DNA from 2 places in the Pedococcus sp. 2YAF34 genome. Region 1 is predicted to be linked to the other one. Evidence: riboswitches for the same ligand, from Rfam matches in the RefSeq annotation. Region 1 holds a riboswitch; the other holds the start of a gene.

Region 1 (9,771 bases):
CGGCTGGGCGCACCTGGGTGACCGGCGCGCCCATGAGCCAGGTGGTCCTGCGCGAGGTCGTGCGGTCGCTGGTGCACAGCCAGGTCGTCCCGTCGGCCGTGGAGCTCGACCGGCCGGTGGGCGGGGGCGACGCCGTCGTCTCGGTGCTGCTCGAGGGCCACCCCGACGGGCTCGACGACCGCGCGGCCGAGGTCGCGGCCCTGCTCGGGCACGGCGCCCAGCGGCAGCAGGAGCCGCCGCCGTGGTGGGGGCGCGAGCCGGTCGCAGGCGGGGGAAGCACCGGTGACCAGGACGCCCTGCTCAAGGTGACCCACGAGCTCGCCGCCCTGTCGCAGCTGCTCGATGCCCTCGCGCGCGCGGAGTCCGTGTCGGGCTGCCGCGCCGCCCTGCGGGGGTCGGTCGCGGTGGGCACGGCCACGGTCGCGGTGGGGGGTGGCGCCGACGAGGTTGCCGCGTTCACGACGGCCCTGCGCGCGTCCGCACCCGGCTTCGGTGGTTCGGTGGTCCTGCTCGAGGGGCCGCCCGGCACCACCGACCTCGTCGACCCCTGGGGGCCGGTCGGCGGCCTGTCCCTGATGCAGGCGGTCAAGGTCCAGTTCGACCCCGGGCGGCTGCTCGCCCCCGGCCGTTTCGTCGGAGGGATCTAGCGTGACCACCTCGCCACCCGAACCTCCGGTGTCCTCGCCTGCAGGCACGCTGGGCACCGACGCGCGGCTTTCGCTCACGGGAGTGCAGCCGGGGGAGCCGGCCTTCGACGACCACCACCCGCCCTCGGCCGAGCTCGTCAGCGACTGCGTGCACTGCGGCTTCTGCCTGCCGTCGTGCCCCACCTACGTCCTGTGGGGGGAGGAGATGGACTCGCCGAGAGGGCGGATCTACCTCATGAACGAGGGGCTGCAGGGCGAGCCCATGACCGACTCGATGGTCGAGCACTTCGACGCCTGCCTGGGCTGCATGGCATGCGTGACGGCCTGCCCGTCCGGGGTGCAGTACGACCACCTCATCACCGCCACCCGCGCGCAGGTCGAGCGACGGCACGAGCGCAGCCGCGCCGACCGCGCGCTGAGGTCGGCGATCTTCGCGCTGTTCCCCTACCCCCGGCGGCTCAAGGTCCTGCGCGGACCGCTGCGCCTGCACCAGCGGACCGGCCTGTCGAGGCTGCTGCGCCGCAGCGGGCTGCTCGAGCGGCTCTCACCCCAGCTGGCCAGCATGGAGGCGCTCGCCCCACGGCTGGGTCGGCCCCAGCCGGTGCCGGAGCGGGTCGCCGCCCGGGGCACCAGGCGCGGCACCGTGGGCATGCTCCTCGGCTGCGTGCAGCGGGAGTTCTTCCCCGGCGTCAACGCGGCCACCGTGCGGGTGCTCGCGGCCGAGGGGTTCGACGTCGTGGCCCCGGCAGGTCAGGGCTGTTGCGGCGCCCTTTCCGGGCACAGCGGCCGCGAGGCAGAGGCGCGGCGCTTCGCCCGTGAGCTCATCGACACCTTCGAGGCGACCGGGGTGGAGACCGTGGTCGTCAACGCCGCCGGGTGCGGGTCGGCGATGAAGGAGTATGCCGAGCTGCTCGCCGACGACGCGGCGTACGCCGACCGGGCCCGCGACTTCGCCGCGCGCGTCCGCGACGTCAGCGAGCTGCTCGCGGAGGTGGGGACGGTCGCACCGCGGCACCCGCTCCCGGTGACCGTCGCCTACCACGACGCCTGCCACCTCTCCCACGCCCAGGGCGTCCGGACCCAGCCCCGTGAGCTGCTGCGCGGCATACCGGGCCTGGAGGTGCGGGAGATCGCCGAGGGGGACCTGTGCTGCGGCTCTGCGGGGGTCTACAACCTGCTCAACCCCGAGCCGGCCCGGGAGCTCGGCGACCGCAAGGCGCGCAACGTCCTCGCGACCGGGGCCGACCTGCTGGTGACCGCCAACCCGGGGTGCCTCATGCAGGTCGCCTCGGCACTCGAGCGTGCCGGCACGGCACTGCCGATGGCGCACACGGTCGAGGTGCTCGACGCCTCGATCCGCGGCCGCTCGCCCGACGTCTTCGGCGCCGACAGGAGGCGCGAGACGGGCTGAGCCCACCACCCCTGCTGGCACGACAACCGCACGTCCACCGACGTGCACCGTCCATGTAGTCCCACCGCCCTCCCACCCCGAGGTGACCACCATGTACAGACCCGTGCTCGACGCCGTCGCCGGCTCCCTGACGATCACCGCACTCGTCGCGATGCTGCCCCTGCTGACCCTGTTCGTCCTGCTGGGCGTGCTGCGCCTGGCCGCGTGGAAGGCCGCCCTGGTCTCCCTCGCGGTGTCCCTCGTCGTGGCCGTGGCTGCCTACTCCATGCCGGTCGGGAAGGCGGTCTCGTCGGGGCTCGAGGGCGCGGCCTTCGGCTTCTTCCCGATCCTGTGGATCGTCATCAACGCGATCTGGCTCTACAACATGACCGTCGAGACGGGGCACTTCGACGTCCTGCGGCGCTCGTTCGCCAAGGTCAGCGACGACCAGCGGATCCAGGCGGTCATCATCGCGTTCTGCTTCGGTGCGCTGCTCGAGGCGCTGGCCGGCTTCGGCACGCCCGTCGCCATCACCAGCGTCATGCTGATCGCGCTCGGCTTCCGACCCATGAAGGCCGCCGTGGTCGCGCTCGTCGCCAACACCGCCCCCGTCGCGTTCGGTGCCCTCGCGGTGCCGATCACGACCCTGGCCACCGTCAGCGGCCAGTCCGAGCACCACCTGGCGCAGATCGTCGGCCGGCAGACCCCGCTGCTCGGCGTGTTCGTGCCCATGGCCCTCGTCTACATCGTCGACAAGGGCAAGGGGGTGCGGGCGACCCTGCCGGCCACGCTGGTCTGCGGTGTGGCGTTCGCGCTGGCGCAGTTCGCGACGTCGAACTTCCTGTCCACCCAGCTCACCGACATCGTCGCCGCGCTCGTCGGTGCTCTTGCGGTCGTGCTGCTGCTGCGTGTCTGGCAGCCCGCGACGGCGTACGTCGAGACCGAGACCGACGACGACCTCGTCGGCGCCCGCAGCGGTGGCTCGGCCCGCGCTGCTGCCCGCGGCGGCGCCACCGGAGCCGGTGGGCACCGGACGCGCGACCACCGGCACGACGAGCCCGTCCCCACGACGACGGCCGGCGACCTCGCGTCCCGGGATGCGAACCGGACCGACAGCACCGCCGACGTGGTCCGCGCCTACGCGCCGTACCTCATCATCATCGCGCTGTTCATCGTCGCCCAGCTGCCCGGCGTCAAGGACCTGCTGGACGCCCCCAGCAAGGCCTTCCACTGGCCCGGCCTCGACGGCCTCAAGACGGCCTCGGGCAAGGACTCCACCCTGCCGGTGTTCAAGCTCAACTGGCTCAACGCCGCAGGCACGCTCATGCTCATCGCGGGCCTGCTGACCATCCCGGCCATCGGCATCTCGCCGCGCAAGGCGCTCACCGCGTACGGCGCGACCTACCGCCAGCTCGCCTCGGCGATCCTCACCGTCATGGCGGTCCTCGGCCTCGCCTACGTCATGAACGCCTCGGGCCAGACCGCGTCGCTCGGGTCCTGGATGGCCGGCGCGGGGGCGGCGTTCGCCGTGCTGTCACCGATCCTCGGCTGGCTCGGCGTCGCGGTGACGGGGTCCGACACCTCCTCCAACTCGCTCTTCGGCGCGCTGCAGGTCTCGGCGGCCAAGGACGTCGGGCTCAGCCCCGCGCTCATGGCCGCGGCAAACTCCTCCGGCGGCGTCCTGGGAAAGATGATCTCGCCGCAGAACCTCGCCATCGCCGCGGCCGCCGTCGGCCTCTCCGGTCGCGAGGGCGACCTGTTCCGGCGCGTGGTCGGCTGGAGCCTGGGCTTCCTGGCGTTCATGTGCGTGCTGGTCTACCTCCAGTCCACGTCGGGGCTGGGCTGGATGCTGCCCTGACGGGGTGGCACGGGGCGGCCACGAACCCCCCCCACGGGGCGGCCACGCGGCCGCCACGGTGCGGACCGCCCGGTCCGCCATGAGAGACGGGTATGCCGCGTCGGTGACGACGCGGCATACCCTCGTCACAGGTCATGAGCGCCAGCGTCAAGCCCCGGCTCGCTGGCCGGCAACCCTCCTCCGCGGTGGGGTGCCCCGGGTGAGGACCAGGCGCACGGCACCTGCCGTGCGCAAGCGCGGGAGGCCCAGCGACACCCAGGTGTCCCGCACCGTCCTCGACGGTGGCGACCTGCACCACTCCACCGTCGGCGACGGACCACGCCGACGCCGCGCTGTCGCGGCCACGAGAGTGAAGGTCACCGAGATGAGCAACGCCAACTGGTCGTTCGAGACCCGCCAGGTCCACGTGGGGCAGGAGCCCGACGCGGCCACCGGGGCTCGCGCCCTGCCGATCTACCAGACGACCTCCTACGTCTTCAAGGACACCGAGCACGCGGCGAACCTGTTCGCGCTCAAGGAGTTCGGCAACATCTACACCCGGATCATGAACCCGACGCAGGACGCCGTCGAGCAGCGGGTCGCCTCGCTCGAGGGAGGTGTCGGCGCCCTGCTCGTCGCCTCCGGGCAGGCGGCCGAGACGCTGGCGATCCTCAACATCGCCGAGGCGGGGGACCACGTCGTGGCGAGCCCCAGCCTCTACGGCGGCACCTACAACCTGCTCAAGCACACGCTGCCGAAGTTCGGCATCCAGGTGAGCTTCGTCGCGGACGCCAACGACGTCGAGTCATGGCGGGCGGCGGTGCAGCCCAACACCAAGCTGTTCTTCGGGGAGTCCATCTCCAACCCCAAGTCCGAGGTGCTGGACATCGAGGGCGTCGCCGCGGTGGCCCACGAGGCCGGGGTGCCGCTCGTCGTCGACAACACCATCGCGACGCCCTACCTCATCCGCCCGCTCGAGTGGGGCGCCGACGTCGTCGTGCACTCGGCCACGAAGTACCTCGGCGGCCACGGCACGTCGATCGCCGGCGTCATCGTCGACGGCGGCACCTTCGACTACGCCGCCGACCCGGAGAGGTTCCCCAACTACAACACGCCCGAGGAGAGCTACCACGGGCTCGTGTTCGCCCGGGACCTCGGCGTCGGCAGCCCGCTGGGGGCCAACCTCGCGTTCATCCTCAAGGCCCGCGTGCAGCTGCTGCGCGACCTCGGTCCGGCGGTGGCGCCGTTCAACGCGTTCCTCATCGCCCAGGGCATCGAGACGCTGAGCCTGCGGCTCGACCGCCACCTCGAGAACACGCACAAGGTCGCCGCGTTCCTCCAGGCGCACGACCAGGTCGAGAAGGTCGTGTGGGCCTCGCTGCCCGATCACGAGTCCTACGAGAAGGCGAAGAAGTACACCCCGCGCGGTGCCGGTGCGGTGCTGGCCTTCGAGATCGCGGGTGGGGTCGAGGCCGGTCGCCGCTTCGTCGAGGCGCTCGACCTGCACAGCCACGTCGCCAACATCGGCGACGTGCGCTCCCTGGCCATCCACCCCGCCTCGACGACGCACTCGCAGGGCCCTGACAGCGACCGCCTGGCGGCGGGGGTCACGCCCGGGCTGGTGCGGCTCGCCGTCGGCATCGAGCACATCGACGACATCCTCGCCGACCTCGAGCAGGGCTTCATCGCCGCGAAGGGCGCCTGACAGCCCGTCCCGGGGAGTCGCCAGTCCACCTGCGCGGCGCCCGCGGCCCCTACCCGGTCACCCGGAGGAGGCCGTGGGCGCCGCGCTCGGCGTCGACCATGACGTGCGACAGGAAGGGGTAGTGGCCGGTCTGGGAGAACGTCAGCTCCACGAATCCCCCCTGGGCAGGTTGCAGTGCCAGGGCCTGCGCACCACCGACCGTGCCCGGTGAGCCGGGCCGGGTGAGGTAGCTGCCCTCGAGGAACACCGTGTCGAACTGGGATCCCACGACGTGGAACGAGCTCGGCCGGTTGGGTCCTGCGTCGAGGACCCACACGCGCACCCGCTCGCCGACGCGTGCCGGCAGCTGGTCGTGGTCGTACTGGTTCGCGAAACCGTTGAACACCACGGCATCCGGCCGCTCGGCCGCGACCTTTGCCGGGTCGGCGGTCCCGCCCTGCACACCGAGGTAGAGCTCGGACTGCACCAACAGGTACTCACGGTCGACGCGGGGCAGCCCCGGCGGGTCGATCACCACCGCGCCGAACATGCCGTTGGCGATGTGCAGCGACATCGGCATCGAGCTGCAGTGGTACATCCAGATCCCGGCCCGCTGCGCCGTGAAGGAGAACGTCAGGGACTCGCCCGGCGCGAGGGTCCGCATCGGTGTGTCGGGGGCCAGGGCGCCGGCATGGAAGTCGACGGAGTGGCCCATGCCGGCGTCGTTGCGCAGCGTCACCTCAAACCGGTCTCCGACGTGTCCGCGCAGCACGGGGCCGGGGGCCGTGCCGTTGAAGGTCCACAGTCGTTGCCGCACACCCACGACCACCTCGCGCACCACCTCCCGTGCGACGAGCGAGATGCGGTGCACTTGTGCGGTGCTCGCCGGTGCGAGCCGCGCGTCCCGGGCAGCGAACCCGGCGGCCGGCGTCGCCAGGAAGTCCGGGCGAGCCGCGTCACCGGTCGCCGCCTGGTGCTGCAGGGTGCCCTTCTGGGCGAGCACCCCATGCGGGGTGCCGGGTTGGTGCGCAGCAGCCGGTGCCGCTGCGCCGATGACCTTGACGGAGAACACCATCCCCATCTGCCGGTGCCCGACGACCGTGCACCAGCCGTCGAGGTCGCGGCCCACCACGTCGACCGGCAGCCGCCCGGTCTGCCCGGTGGAGAGGCGACCGCTGCTCTGGCCCGTCTCCAGGGCGAGGTCGTGCACGTCGCTGTCACGGTTGACGACCTCGATGACGAGCCGGTTTCCAGCCGGGACGTCGACGGAGTCGGGGTGGAAGCGCATGCCGCGCGCCTCGACGTGCACGGTCGTCGTGTGGCCGGTGGCGGCGATCCCGGCGGAGGACGCGGACGAGCCCGTTCCGATGGCGGTCGGGTCGACCGCGGTTCCCAGTGCCACGGCCAGCACCACCGCCGAGAGTCCGGCCATGGCCCATCCGGTATGCCGCGCGCGCACCTGTGCGCGCGGCTCGGGCTGGTGTCGTGCCGGGGTGGGGGCCCTCGTCCCGTCGGGGCCCGGTGCCGCTGCCCGGTCAGCACGGCGGGCGGTCCTGAGCGCCGACGAGAGCAGCACGAGGAAGGAGGCGTAGGACGCCAGCACCAGGGCCGAGACCAGCACCCGCACGACGCTGGGGGCGGGAAGCAGGAGGAGCGCGAGGCCCGCGTTCGCCACCACGGCCCGCAGCGCCGCCGCACGCTCGAGCACGTCGGTGGTGGCCCGCACGGCCGACGGGCCGCCGCCGCGCACCACCGGCAGCAGGTAGGTCAGGGCCCCGAGCAGCACCTGCGCGCCGAACCCGGCAGCGAGGGGCACGGCGACGCGGTGGGTGGCCTCGCCCGCGGCGCCCCAGTCGGGGGCGAGGAGCACGAGCACCGCGAGCCAGCCGAGCGACACCGCGAGCCAGCCGACCGCGGCCAGCACGGACCACGCGGCATACGTCTGGGGTGGTCTGGCCCGCGCGGCCCCCAGCATGGGCTGCAGCGACCAGAGCGCGGCGACGAGGAAGGCGAGCAGGCCCACCGCGGTGACGGTGCGGGCACCGGCCAGGGCGGCCGTCACCACGACGGTGAGGGAGGTCACGAGGGCCGGCAACGCCTGGCGTGACCGGCGCTCGGCGCCTTCGGCGATGCGGGTGCGCAGGATGGTGGGCCACAGGGTCAGGAGCGTTCCGAGCACCGTGAGGCCGACCCAGCCGAGGACGTTGACGGCCACGTGGGCCAGCACGACCCGGCCGTGGAGCAGCTCGCCGGGGTGGCGTGCCAGCAGCGTGCCCAGCGCGGCGCCGACGGGCAGGCACGCCGACGCCGCTACGTAGTAGCGCACCGAGGCGCCGAAGCGGGAGGGGAGCGCGCGGTGGGCCTGCAGGGCGATGGCGGCACCGTGGGCGGCAGCCGCGGCCCCCACCCCGACCGCTCCGACAAGGGTGAGCGACCACGTGCCCGTGACGATCCCGGCGACCACGGCCACCACACCGGCGTTGAGGACGACCAGCCGCACGACCTGGCCGCGACGGGAAGGCGAGGGGTTCTTCAGGAGGGCGTCGGCGAAGTGGGCGCTCCAGACGAGCACCGCGTTCGTCACCGCGCCCAGCAGGAGCAGGTGCACCAGGAGCCAGCGGGACTCGGGCAGGAACGGGTGCGCCAGCGAGACGCCCACCAGTCCCACCAGCCAGGCGAGCACACCGCTGTTGGCCGCCAGGTGCCAGCGCAGCCGCGGCCGCGTGCGTCCCTGCGTGGTGGTCATCGGGCGGCTCCCGCCGTGGACGTCGGGTGTGTGTCTGCACCCCGGGGTGAGGGAGCCGGGGGCGGGGGAGCCGGATCTGCTGCGCGGGCCGTCGGGCGAGGGCGGTCGGGCTGGCGGTGCACCGACGCCGACCACACCGTCACGCCGAGGAAGAGGAGCACGGCGACCGCGTTGCCGATGCCGCCCGCCGTCCGTGCGGCGTCGACGCCCCAGGCGTCACCGACCAGGGCGCGCAGGACGAGGGAGGCCTGGAGCAACAGGACCGGCGCGTACATGGCGGGGCGGTAGCGGAGCCGCACCTTCAGGACCGCGGGGAGGATGACGGGCGCGTGGGCCATGATCATCGACAGGGTGAAGCCGAGGAACACGCCGTGCACGGCCGCGTCGTAGGCCGGTCCCTCGAGCACCGGTCCGGCGAGGAGCCAGGTGCCGCCGGCCACAGCGAGCCACGCGTAGCCCACCAGCAGGCAGACGGCGATGAAGCGGGGCAGCCCCGTGCCGCGGACCGTCCTGCGCGCGACGTCGTGCAGGGCGAGCCAGCCCACGAGGACGAGCATCGAGGCCCCGAACAGCGGGAACCCGGCCGTCGGCCACAGCAGTGAGGCGACGGCGAACACCGCCACGGCGGCCGCCGTCAGCCCCAGCGCCGCAGCGCCACGTGAGCTGAGGAGCTGCAGGCGCGCCAGCTCGAGCCGCTCACCGGCGATGGTGAGGACGACGAAGCCGGCCAGCCATGGCAGCAGGCGCGGCACCGGCACCGATCCGAGCCAGAGCAGGGCGCCGCCGGTGGCCAGCACCGCCCCCAACGCCTGCACGAGCACCGCGTCGTCACGCTGCCGGCGCCACAGGCCGACGTAGACGGCGGTGAGGGCGGCGGCACCGGCCACCAGGAGGAACTGGCCCACGCGCAGCGGCACGGGGGTCACGAGGAGGAGTCCGCCGACCCCGAGCAGGGCGGGCGCGGCATACCCGCCAGGTCGGCGCAGGGCGACAGCCCGCTCCAGCGCGACCAGGGTGCCCACGAAGCCCAGCACGAGCAACGGTCCGTGCACGACGGGGAGCCGCTGGGAGAGCGGCAAGGCCGGGGCGCCGAGCAGCCGTAGCCCGGCGTCGATCCCCAGGAGCAGGGCCAGGCCCGCCGGGAGGAGGAAGGGCAGCCGGCGCCAGCTCACGGCTGGTCGCCGCCGGTGCGGGCCGTGGCTCCGGTGAGGTGGAGGAGGCAGGCGCCGGGCTCGGCGAACGGCACGAGCGAGGTTTCGTCGCTGCGGGTGTCCCAGGTCTCGAGCGCGCCCCGCACGATGCCGAGATGCACCGAGCAGACCACCTCCGGCTCCTCGCGGGCCGCGGCGATGAGGGGACACTGGCGCAGCCGCACGGTCTGGACGCGCCTGTCGGCGGTGGGGTCGAACCCCAGGCCGGTGAGGAGGTCGACCACCTCGCGTCGCGCGCCGGCGGGGGAGGAGGGTG
Region 2 (9,771 bases), on a different contig from region 1:
CGGGCCGGCCCGACCGGCCCGGTCGCCCGCCCCTACCAGGGGCGGGCGGGGGCGAGGTCGCGGGTGTCGTCGACCGGCACCCAGCCCTCGCCCGTGTGCACGTACTCGTGCCGCGGCCCGTGGGCAGCGAGGTCGGCGACCGCGGCGAGCAGCCGCTGGACGTGGGCGGCGGTCGTGGCCAGGCCGATGCTGGCTCGCACGGCGGTGTCGGGGCCCTCGGCGTACGGGTCGTCGAGGAGCGTGTCCACGCACAGGTGCGCGCAGAACTTGCCGTCGCGCACGCCGATCCCGTGCTCGGCCGACAGGACCGCGGACACGAGCGAGGAGTCGACCCCGTCGACCGTGAACGTCGCGACCGCGACCCGCTCGTGGCCGTCACCGAACAGCGAGTAGGTCTGCACGCCGTCGATGTCGCGCAGGCCGTCGAGCAGGGCCTTGCCCAGGAGCTGCTCGTGCGCCTCGACGGCTTCGCCGTGCTCGCGCAGAGCGTGGCAGGCGGCGGCCAGCGCGATGGCCCCGATGACGTTGGGGCTGCCGCCCTCGTGCCGCGCCGAGCCCGTGTGCCACTGCACCCCGTGCTCGGTGACCGCCTTGGTGGCACCGCCGCCGGGCAGGTAGGGGGCCGCGGCGTCGAGCCAGTCGGCGCGACCGGCGAGGACGCCTGCCCCGAAGGGCGCGTAGAGCTTGTGCCCCGACAGGACGACGTAGTCGACGCCGAGCTCGCCGAGGTCGATGCGGCGGTGGGGGGCGTACTGCGCGGCGTCGAGGACGACGCGGGCACCAGCGCGCCGCGCGACCGCCGCCAGCTCGCGGATCGGCCAGACCTCGCCGGTCACGTTGGACGCGCCCGTCAGGACGACGAGACGGTTGCGGCCCTGGCGGGTCCGCAGGGCCTCCCGGAGCAGGACGACCGCGTCGGCGGCGCTGCCGGGCACGGGGATCCGGACCGTCTGGCGGGCCTTCCACGGCAGCAGTGCCGCGTGGTGCTCGGACTCGAAGACGAACACCGAGGTGTCGCGGGGGAGCGAGCGGGACAGCAGGGTGAACGAGTCGGTGCTGTTGCGGGTGAAGACGACCTCGTCCCCCTCGCGCGCCCCGACGAAGGCCGCCACCTCCGCGCGGGCCTGCTCGTACCAGCCGCTCGTCACCGCGGAGGCGTAGCCCTTGCCGCGGTGCACCGAGGAGTAGGTCCGCAGCGCCGTGTCGACGGCGGCCTTCACGCTGACCAGCGCCGGGGTCGAGGCGGCGTGGTCGAAGTTGGCGTAGTCGGTCGGGCCGTCCAGGGTCGGGACGGGCAGCCCGCCGGACACGACGGCGGGCAGTGCTGAGGCGCTGAGGGAGCGCACGGGCAGGGGCGGGACTGCGCGCAGGTGCTCGCGGGCGTGGGCCAGGGGAGCGGTACGGCGCGTCGCCGCCCGGGAGGCCTCGGGAGTGGTGGGCGGGGTGCTGGCTATCGACACGGAGGTCAGCTCCTGGGTCCGGTGGACCCGGGCTGGGCTCGGGTCCGCGCTTGCCACCTGCTCCTGCAGGCGGCCCGGTCGTCACCCGGAGCACCCCACCGCGGTGGAGGGTTGCTGGTCAGCAAGCCGGGGCTGTGCGCTGACACTCATGACCTTGGTCGACGACGGTAGCGGCCGGCTCGGGGCGGCTCCAGCAGGTGGACCGACCTTCCCGTCATCTGAGACGTGCGGCTGGCTGGTGCGCCTGCGCCGACGCCCGGACGGTGTCCCGGAGGATCCGTGGTCGTCGGCGCAGGCCCCGCCAGACGCCCGCCCAGAGTGGCACCGGCACGCCGTATGGCGACAGGGGTGAGCCCCGTCCGTGTCCGAAGTGATGCACCGGCCTCACCCGTTCGGGGGAGGGGCGGCCCGCGGTCGGAGGGACAGATTGGGCGCAGTGCGACGCGTGTGACGCGTGTGTCCGGTGTGGCCGTCGCGTAGCCTGCGGACCATGGCCACACGTCCGTCCACCTCGACGCGCTCCTCCTCGGCCGGGCAGGCGCGCAAGGGCACCACCACGCGCCCTGCCAACCGCCGTTCCCCTGCGCCACGCAAGCAGCCCGCGCGGGGCAAGGCCAGCGGCGGCGGCCTGCCCCTACCGCTGCGCGCGGTCCGGGGGACGTGGATGGGGATGGCGCACGTCGCAGGCGGCGCCGTCCGCCGGGTCGGCAGCAGCGCCCGCGACCTCGAGCCGGAGCACCGTCGCGACGGCCTCGGCTTCACCCTCCTCGGCCTCGCCATCCTCGTCGCCGCCCGCGAGTGGTGGGCCTTCGAGGGTGCGCTCGGCGACGTCGTCCACGCGGTCGTGGCCGGCACCTTCGGCCGCGTCGCCTACGCCGTGCCGCTGGCCCTGCTCTTCCTCGGCCTGCGCCTGCTGCGGGCGCCCCAGGACGACGGCGCGACGTCGCGCATCGGCATCGGCCTCGGTGCGCTCGCCTTCGCCGCCTGTGGCCTGGCCCACGTGTCACAGGGGATCCCTACCCCACCGCAGGGCGCCGACGGCATGCGCGAGGCCGGCGGCATCATCGGCTTCCTCGCCTCCAGCCCGCTCGAGGCGGCGGTCTCCGTGTACGGCACGGTCCCGATCCTGCTCATGCTCGGCTTCTTCGGCCTCCTGGTCATGACGGCCACGCCGGTGCACATGATCCCCGAGCGCCTCGCCGAGCTGCGCGACCACCTGCTGCACCGCGCGGCCGTCGAGCCCGAGCCGGTCGAGGTCGTCGAGGACAAGCCGCGCCGCCGTCGCCGCGTGATCGAGCCCGAGGGGCCCCTCGACGGCGACGAGGCCTTCGAGAAGGCCGCCGTGGTCGTCCCGGACGGCAAGGGCCTGCGCCCCGGCGAGAAGCGACCCACCGCTCCCGGCGTCCTCGCGCCCGGTGCCGCGGGGGCCGCCGCTGCGGCCGCGCCGACCCGCCCGCCCGTGGTCGAGAAGGCCACCCTCGAGGCGCCGCCGACGACCCCGCTGCCGCAGCGGGTCGAGCAGCTCGCCCTCGCCGGCGACATCACCTACACCCTGCCGGACAACGCCCTGCTCGAGCCGGGCTCGCCCCACAAGTCGCGCAGCGCGGCCAACGACCGTGTCGTCGAGGCCCTCACCCAGGTGCTCGACCAGTTCGACATCGACGCGCAGGTGACCGGCTTCAGCCGCGGCCCGACGGTCACCCGCTACGAGGTGGAGCTCGGCCCCGGCATCAAGGTCGAGCGCGTCACCGCCCTGTCCAAGAACATCGCGTACGCCGTCGCCTCGGCCGACGTCCGCATCCTGTCGCCCATCCCGGGCAAGTCGGCCATCGGCATCGAGATCCCCAACACCGACCGCGAGAAGGTCAGCCTCGGCGACGTCCTGCGCAGCCAGGCGGCCCGCGGGAACGAGCACCCGATGGTCATGGGCGTCGGCAAGGACGTCGAGGGCGGCTACGTCATCGCCAACCTCGCGAAGATGCCCCACCTGCTCGTCGCGGGTGCGACGGGCGCCGGCAAGTCGAGCTTCGTCAACTCGATGATCACCTCGATCCTCATGCGCTCGACGCCCGACGAGGTCCGCATGGTCCTGGTCGACCCCAAGCGCGTGGAGCTCACGGCGTACGAGGGGATCCCGCACCTCATCACCCCGATCATCACGAACCCCAAGAAGGCCGCCGAGGCCCTGCAGTGGGTCGTGCGGGAGATGGACACGCGCTACGACGACCTCGCCCAGTTCGGGTTCAAGCACGTCGACGACTTCAACAAGGCGGTCAAGGCCGGCAAGGTGAAGCCGCTGCCCGGCAGCGAGCGCGTCATCCACCCCTACCCGTACCTGCTGGTCATCGTCGACGAGCTCGCCGACCTCATGATGGTCGCCCCGCGCGACGTCGAGGAGTCGATCGTCCGCATCACCCAGCTGGCGCGCGCCGCCGGCATCCACCTCGTCCTGGCGACCCAGCGCCCGTCCGTCGACGTCGTCACCGGCCTCATCAAGGCCAACGTGCCGTCGCGCATGGCGTTCGCGACGTCCTCGCTCGCCGACAGCCGGGTCGTCCTCGACCAGCCCGGCGCGGAGAAGCTCATCGGCCAGGGCGACGCGCTGTTCCTGCCCATGGGCTCCAGCAAGCCGATGCGCGTCCAGGGCGCCTGGGTCACCGAGTCCGAGATCCAGGACGTCGTCAAGCACGTCACCGACCAGCTCAAGCCCAGCTACCGCGAGGACGTCACCGTCGTCGCGGCCAAGAAGCAGGTGGACGACGACATCGGCGACGACCTCGACCTGCTGCTGCAGGCGACCGAGCTCGTCGTGACGACGCAGTTCGGGTCGACGTCGATGCTGCAGCGCAAGCTGCGCGTCGGGTTCGCCAAGGCCGGCCGCCTCATGGACCTGCTCGAGTCGCGCGGTGTGGTCGGGCCGTCGGAGGGCTCCAAGGCCCGCGACGTGCTCGTCAAGCCCGACGACCTGGCCACGACGCTCGCGCTCATGCGCGGCGACGAGGTGCCCGACCCCGAGCCGGTCTTCGACGGCCAGGCGGCTCCCGACCTGCAGGGCGCGGCTGGCGACGTCGAGCGGACCGACGCGGTGCCGGTGGGGACCTACGCCCCCGGCTACGCGCCCGACGCGCGCTACGCGAACGACCCCGTGGCGGCGCAGTACGCCGGCCGCGAAGAGGTCGAGGAGCCGGCCGACGCCTGGGAGCTCACTGGCCGGGACTGAGTCTCCGCCGGGGCGTCGGCGGGCACGGCCCGGACCGGCGCTGGGGAGCGTGCTGGGCGCGGCCGTCGTCCACGTCGCCCGCGCCAACGCCGTCGACGTGGCGGTCTTCCTCGGCACCGCCGTCCTCATGCTCGTGGTGCTACGGCGCGACCTGCCGCCACGGACGCCGCCCCGGTGGCTGTCCGGGAGGTGGGCCGGACCGGTGGCGGCCTCGGTCGTGGGGCTGGTCGTTGCCGTGCAGCCGCGGGCGTCAGTCGCCGTCCAGCTGACGCTCGCCGTGGTCGGCTTGGTGGGCCTCGTGGTGGTGCTGCGGGCGGGGGAGGGCGCGCCCGTGCCGCGGCTGCCCACCGCACGCGCCTGGGTCTGGACCGTCCCACTGCTGGCCGGCTGCCTGCTCGAGCTCGCCGACCTCCTCTCCCAGCCGGACGCGCAGACCGACAACCCCGACCACCCGACGTTGAGCACCCTGGTCGACCCCCTGCTCGAGGGACGGCCCATCCGGGTGGTCGTGGCGGTCTGCTGGGCCCTGGCCGGGTGGGTCCTCCTGCGGGCCCTCGCGGAGCGGGGGAGCCGGCGGTGACGGCCCGGGCCCTGACCGCCACGGCCAACGTCGCGCTGCTCGCCTGCCTCGTGGTCCTGGCAGCGGTCGCGCAGCGTCGTCCCGACGTCGTGCCGCGGGTGTCGGAGGTCGTGCGGGAGGCCGCGCGCACCCGGGCGGGCCAGCTGCTCCTGCTGCTCGTGTGGTGGTGGCTGGGGTGGCACTTCCTGCTCGCGGCGTGAGACCGGCGCCCCCGCCGGAATGGATGGCGCACGTCCCGTCGTTGCGAACCCTGTGACCGCAGCCCCCGAGATCGCAGCCCCCGACACCCTCGTCCCGACGCCGGACGGCGTGCCCGTCGACGCCGCTGCCGTCGATGTCCGCACCCCGACCGTCCCTGCCCCGGAGACGGCGCCGACCGGTCGGGCCTACCTGCGCTTCGTCCTGGTGCTCGGGGCCCTCATCGCCATCGGGCCCCTGACGATCGACACCTACCTGCCCGCGCTGCCCTCGATCACGCGCGACCTCGGGGCGTCCGAGTCGGCCGTCCAGCTCACCCTCACCGGCATCCTGCTCGGTATGGGGCTCGGGCAGCTGCTCGTCGGGCCGCTCGCCGACGCCGTGGGCCGCCGCCGCCCCCTCATCGCCGGACTGGCGCTGCACATCGCGGCCTCGGTGTTCTGCGCCTTCGCGCCGTCGATCGAGCTGCTGACCGTCGGTCGCGTCCTGCAGGGCCTGGGCAATGCCGCCGTCGCCGTGGTCTCGATGGCCATGGTGCGGGACCAGTTCGCCGGGTCGGCCGCGGCCACCATGCTGTCGCGCCTGATGCTCGTGATGGGCCTGGCCCCGGTGCTGGCGCCGACCCTCGGCGGAGCCATCCTGCAGGTGACCTCGTGGCGCGGGGTGTTCGTCCTGCTCGCCGTGGCCGGAACCATGATGGTGACGCTGGCGTCGTTCGCCCTGCGCGAGACCCTGCCGGCGCACCGCCGTCGCAGGCTGGCGTTCCGCCCGGTCGTGGCGACCTACGGCTCCCTGCTGCGCGACCGCACCTTCGTCGGGCTGGTGCTGATCAGCGGCCTGATGTTCGCGACGCTGTTCTCCTACATCGGCGGCTCGTCGTTCGTGCTCCAGGACATCTACGGCCTGAGCGTCGCGCAGTTCGGCCTGGTGTTCGGGCTCAACTCGCTCGGCTTCCTGACCGGTTCGCAGGTCAACCCGTTCCTGCTGCGGCGGTTCGAGCCCCAGCTGCTCGTCCGCGCCGGCGTCACCATCGGCGCCGTGGCGGCCCTGCTCATGGTCACCTCCGCCGCCACCGGGTTCGGTGGACTGCCCATGGTGCTGGCGCCGCTGTGGTTCATCCTCCTCGCGTGCGGCCTGACCCTGCCCAACACCCCGGCCCTGGCACTGACGCGTCACGGCGAGGCGGCAGGCACCGCCGCAGCGCTCCTCGGCGCCGCCCAGTTCGTCATCGGCGGCGCGGCTGCGCCCCTCATCGGCGCGATGGGCTCCGACTCGGCCGTCCCGATGACGCTGGTCATGGCGCTCACCGCCTCCCTGGCCCTCGTCGTCGCGACCCTGACGCTGCGCGGAAGGCTCACCCCGGCCTGACGGTCCGCGTCGCCCTCAGCCGGTCCCGGCGAACGGTCGCACCGGCGGCCCGGCAGGGGGCTCGGCGAGGCCGGCCCGGATGTGGCCCACGAGGGCGGCCAGCGGGGCCGGGACCTGGGAGGGCGTCAGGGCTGAGGCGAGCGCCTGTGCCACGACGAGCTTGCGCCCCGAGGTGGTTCCCGCGAACCGCCGCAGCTGGTCGTGCACCGGCCGGCCGTCCCACGCGGGCTGCCGCCGGAACGCCAGGAAGCGGTCCAGGAGGCCGAGCCCGGCCAGCACCTCCTGCACCCGGGCCGTGCCGAGCGCGCGCACCAGCTCGTCCTCGAGGTCCCGGTCGCAGACGTGGAAGCCGAGCGCGGCCATGTCGGCCCGCGTGCCCACCGCGTGACCGACCGCTGCCAGGGCGCGGGACAGGAACGGTGCCTCGGCGGCGTCACCGAGGCCGAGGACCCGCGGCCCGGCGCCGTCGGACGCGTCTGCCACGAGTCGGACGAGGTGGTGGCGCACGTTGGTGACGCCGCCCATGTCCACGAGCTGCACGTCGTGGGCGCGGCCGTCCCCGACGCGGCCGTTCCCGACGTGGCCTTCCGCGAGAGACCCGACGCACGAAGGCGCGTCGAGGGCGAGGAGGGCCCGTACGGCGGCGACGTCGCTGCGGCCCTCGAGCAGGACCACGACCCGCGGAACCCTCGGCACGGGTCTCAGTTGCCCTCGAGGTCCTGCCCGCGCGAGCCACGGGCGGCATACACCTGGCAGTCGCTGCCGGTCGACGCCGCCAGGCGGGTGACGAGGTCGGCCCTGCCCTGGGCGGCGGCGATGACGCCCAGGAGGTAGCAGGTCTCCGGGTCGGGAGTCAGAGGGGCGGTCGACGAGACGCCGGCGGACGCCTCGACGGCCTCCAGCCGGACGGACTGACGGTGGTCGACCCAGCCGAGCGCGGCCAGGACCACCGCGACGAGCACGAGCGCGAACCCACGGCTCACCGGCCGTCCCAGCTCCATCGCCACGGCGAGCGGCTCGAGCGGCGAGGGCGGGCCGAACGGGCTTGGCTCGGACGGCGTCCCCGGCACGTCACCCGGCTCCTGCGTCCCTGCGTGCGTCGGTGTCCCCATGTCTCCCCCTGGTCGCTGGTCCTGCGGACGAGGGTAGGGGGGTCGCCCCGCCCGCGGGGCCGGAAGAGTGGATCTCCGAGCGGCTCAGTGCTCCTGGGTGCTGGTGTCGAGCAGGGCCGACAGCTGGTCGGCGAGCAGGACCGCGACCCGGCGCTGCTGCACGCTGGGGCGGGAGACGCGCGAGGCGGCGGTGAGGGTGAAGTAGCCGCGCTGCCGACCGCCCACGTACACCGGCAGGAGGATGACCTGGTCGATGGGCAGCCCGCTGCGGTCGACATCGAGGGTGAGCCCGGACCGGGTCACCGAGCCGTCCCGCCCCAGCACGGGGCCCCCGGGCAGGTGGGTCGACGCGTGGTACTCGCACGAGTCGAGGCGGAGCACGTCCCGGAGGCGGGCCGCGACCGCGGCGATCACGCGCTGGGGCTCGCCTCCGGGGGTCGCCACCGACTCGGCTGTCGCCATCACGCCGTCGAGGTACCCACGGGCGCGGCCGAGCTCGGCGCGCTGGCGCTGTCCCCACAGCGCGAGCTCGTTGACGGCGAACCCGACGAGCAGCAGCAGGACGGCCACCTGGACGTCCTCGGAGTCGTGGATGGTCAGGCTCTCGTAGGGCTTGGTGAGGAAGTAGTCGAAGCCGACCGCGCTGGAGACGGAGGCCGCGAGACCTGCGGGTCGCAGCCCGGTCGCGGAGGCGGCGACGATGAGCAGGGTAAGGGCGACGACGGCGCTGGCGTCGGGCAGCGGGCGGCCGGCTGCGGCGAGCACCCCGCACGCCAGGAACGGGACGACCAAGGCCACCGCGGTCACGGCACCACGTCGCGCTTCCAGGATCTCCTCGAGCTTCACGACTCCATGACGCCCACCGATCCCGCTGCAGGTCAAGGGACTTGATGCCTTGTTGACGCTGTGGGCCGCCCTGCGGCGCCGCCGCCTCGGGCAACGCCGTCAAGAACGCGTCAACGCCCGTCACCACGACGTCAAGGGGAGCCACCGGGCCGTCCGCCTGTCCTTCACTGGAGCCGTGATCGAGAACATCATCGCCGCAGTCGCCGGCATCGCCCTGCTCGTGTACCTCGTGTACGCGCTCGTCCGACCGGAGCGCTTCTGATGTCCGGGACCGTCAGTGGCCTGCTGACCATCGGACTGCTCCTCGCGCTCCTCGCCGTGTGCTACCACCCGCTCGGCGCCTGGATGGCCCATGTCTACAGCGACACGCGCCACTGGCGCGTCGAGCGGGTCCTCTACCGGCTCGTCCGGGTCGACCCGGACTCCGAGCAGGGGTGGCGGACCTACGCGGTCAGCGTGGTGGCCTTCTCGGTGGTGAGCATCCTCCTGCTCTTCGGGCTCATCCTCGTGCAGCTGCGACTGCCCCTCACGCAGGGCTCGCAGGGGATGGGTGCCACCACCGCCCTCAACACCGCGGTCTCGTTCGTCACCAACACCAACTGGCAGTCGTATGCCGGTGAGGTGGGAGCCACGCCGATCGTGCAGACGGTCGGGCTGACCGTCCAGAACTTCGTCTCGGCTGCGGTGGGCATGGCCGTCGCCGTGGCCCTCATCCGCGCCGCGGCGCGTCGTTCGGCTCGCGACATCGGCAACTTCTGGGTCGACCTGGTCCGCGGCTGCGTGCGCATCCTGCTCCCGATCGCCGCCGTCGCCGGCGTCGTGCTGCTCGTGGGCGGCGTCGTGCAGAACCTCAGCGCACCGGAGACCGTGAAGGCGCTCGCCGGTGGCGACCAGGTGATCCGGGGCGGCCTGGTCGCGTCACAGGAGGCGATCAAGGAGCTGGGCACCAACGGAGGCGGCTACTTCAACGCCAACTCCGCGCACCCG

The links. Region 1 has a riboswitch for S-adenosylmethionine ahead of AB4Z02_RS07300 (bifunctional o-acetylhomoserine/o-acetylserine sulfhydrylase). Riboswitches for the same ligand answer to the same signal wherever they lie in the genome.
Region 2: it holds a riboswitch for S-adenosylmethionine, as region 1 does, so the genes downstream of both, AB4Z02_RS01205 (aminotransferase class V-fold PLP-dependent enzyme) here and AB4Z02_RS07300 (bifunctional o-acetylhomoserine/o-acetylserine sulfhydrylase) in region 1, are expected to answer to the same signal.

Annotation. Positions count from the first base shown of each region.
Region 1 is NZ_JBFRFA010000009.1:85,312-95,082, forward strand. Features, by position in the region: gene AB4Z02_RS07285 (FAD-binding oxidoreductase) at 1-647, shown strand, start outside; gene AB4Z02_RS07290 ((Fe-S)-binding protein) at 649-2,058, shown strand; gene AB4Z02_RS07295 (L-lactate permease) at 2,150-3,895, shown strand; SAM riboswitch class IV at 4,026-4,138, shown strand; gene AB4Z02_RS07300 (bifunctional o-acetylhomoserine/o-acetylserine sulfhydrylase) at 4,260-5,579, shown strand; gene AB4Z02_RS07305 (multicopper oxidase domain-containing protein) at 5,629-8,304, opposite strand; gene AB4Z02_RS07310 (hypothetical protein) at 8,301-9,476, opposite strand; gene AB4Z02_RS07315 (helix-turn-helix transcriptional regulator) at 9,473-9,771, opposite strand, start outside.
Region 2 is NZ_JBFRFA010000001.1:238,908-248,678, reverse strand. Features, by position in the region: gene AB4Z02_RS01205 (aminotransferase class V-fold PLP-dependent enzyme) at 33-1,460, opposite strand; SAM riboswitch class IV at 1,502-1,614, opposite strand; gene AB4Z02_RS01200 (DNA translocase FtsK) at 1,951-4,680, shown strand; gene AB4Z02_RS01195 (hypothetical protein) at 4,730-5,260, shown strand; gene AB4Z02_RS01190 (DUF6186 family protein) at 5,257-5,460, shown strand; gene AB4Z02_RS01185 (multidrug effflux MFS transporter) at 5,513-6,826, shown strand; gene AB4Z02_RS01180 (hypothetical protein) at 6,842-7,522, opposite strand; gene AB4Z02_RS01175 (hypothetical protein) at 7,528-7,938, opposite strand; gene AB4Z02_RS01170 (DUF4118 domain-containing protein) at 8,023-8,784, opposite strand; gene kdpF (K(+)-transporting ATPase subunit F) at 8,837-9,046, shown strand; gene kdpA (potassium-transporting ATPase subunit KdpA) at 9,046-9,771, shown strand, end outside.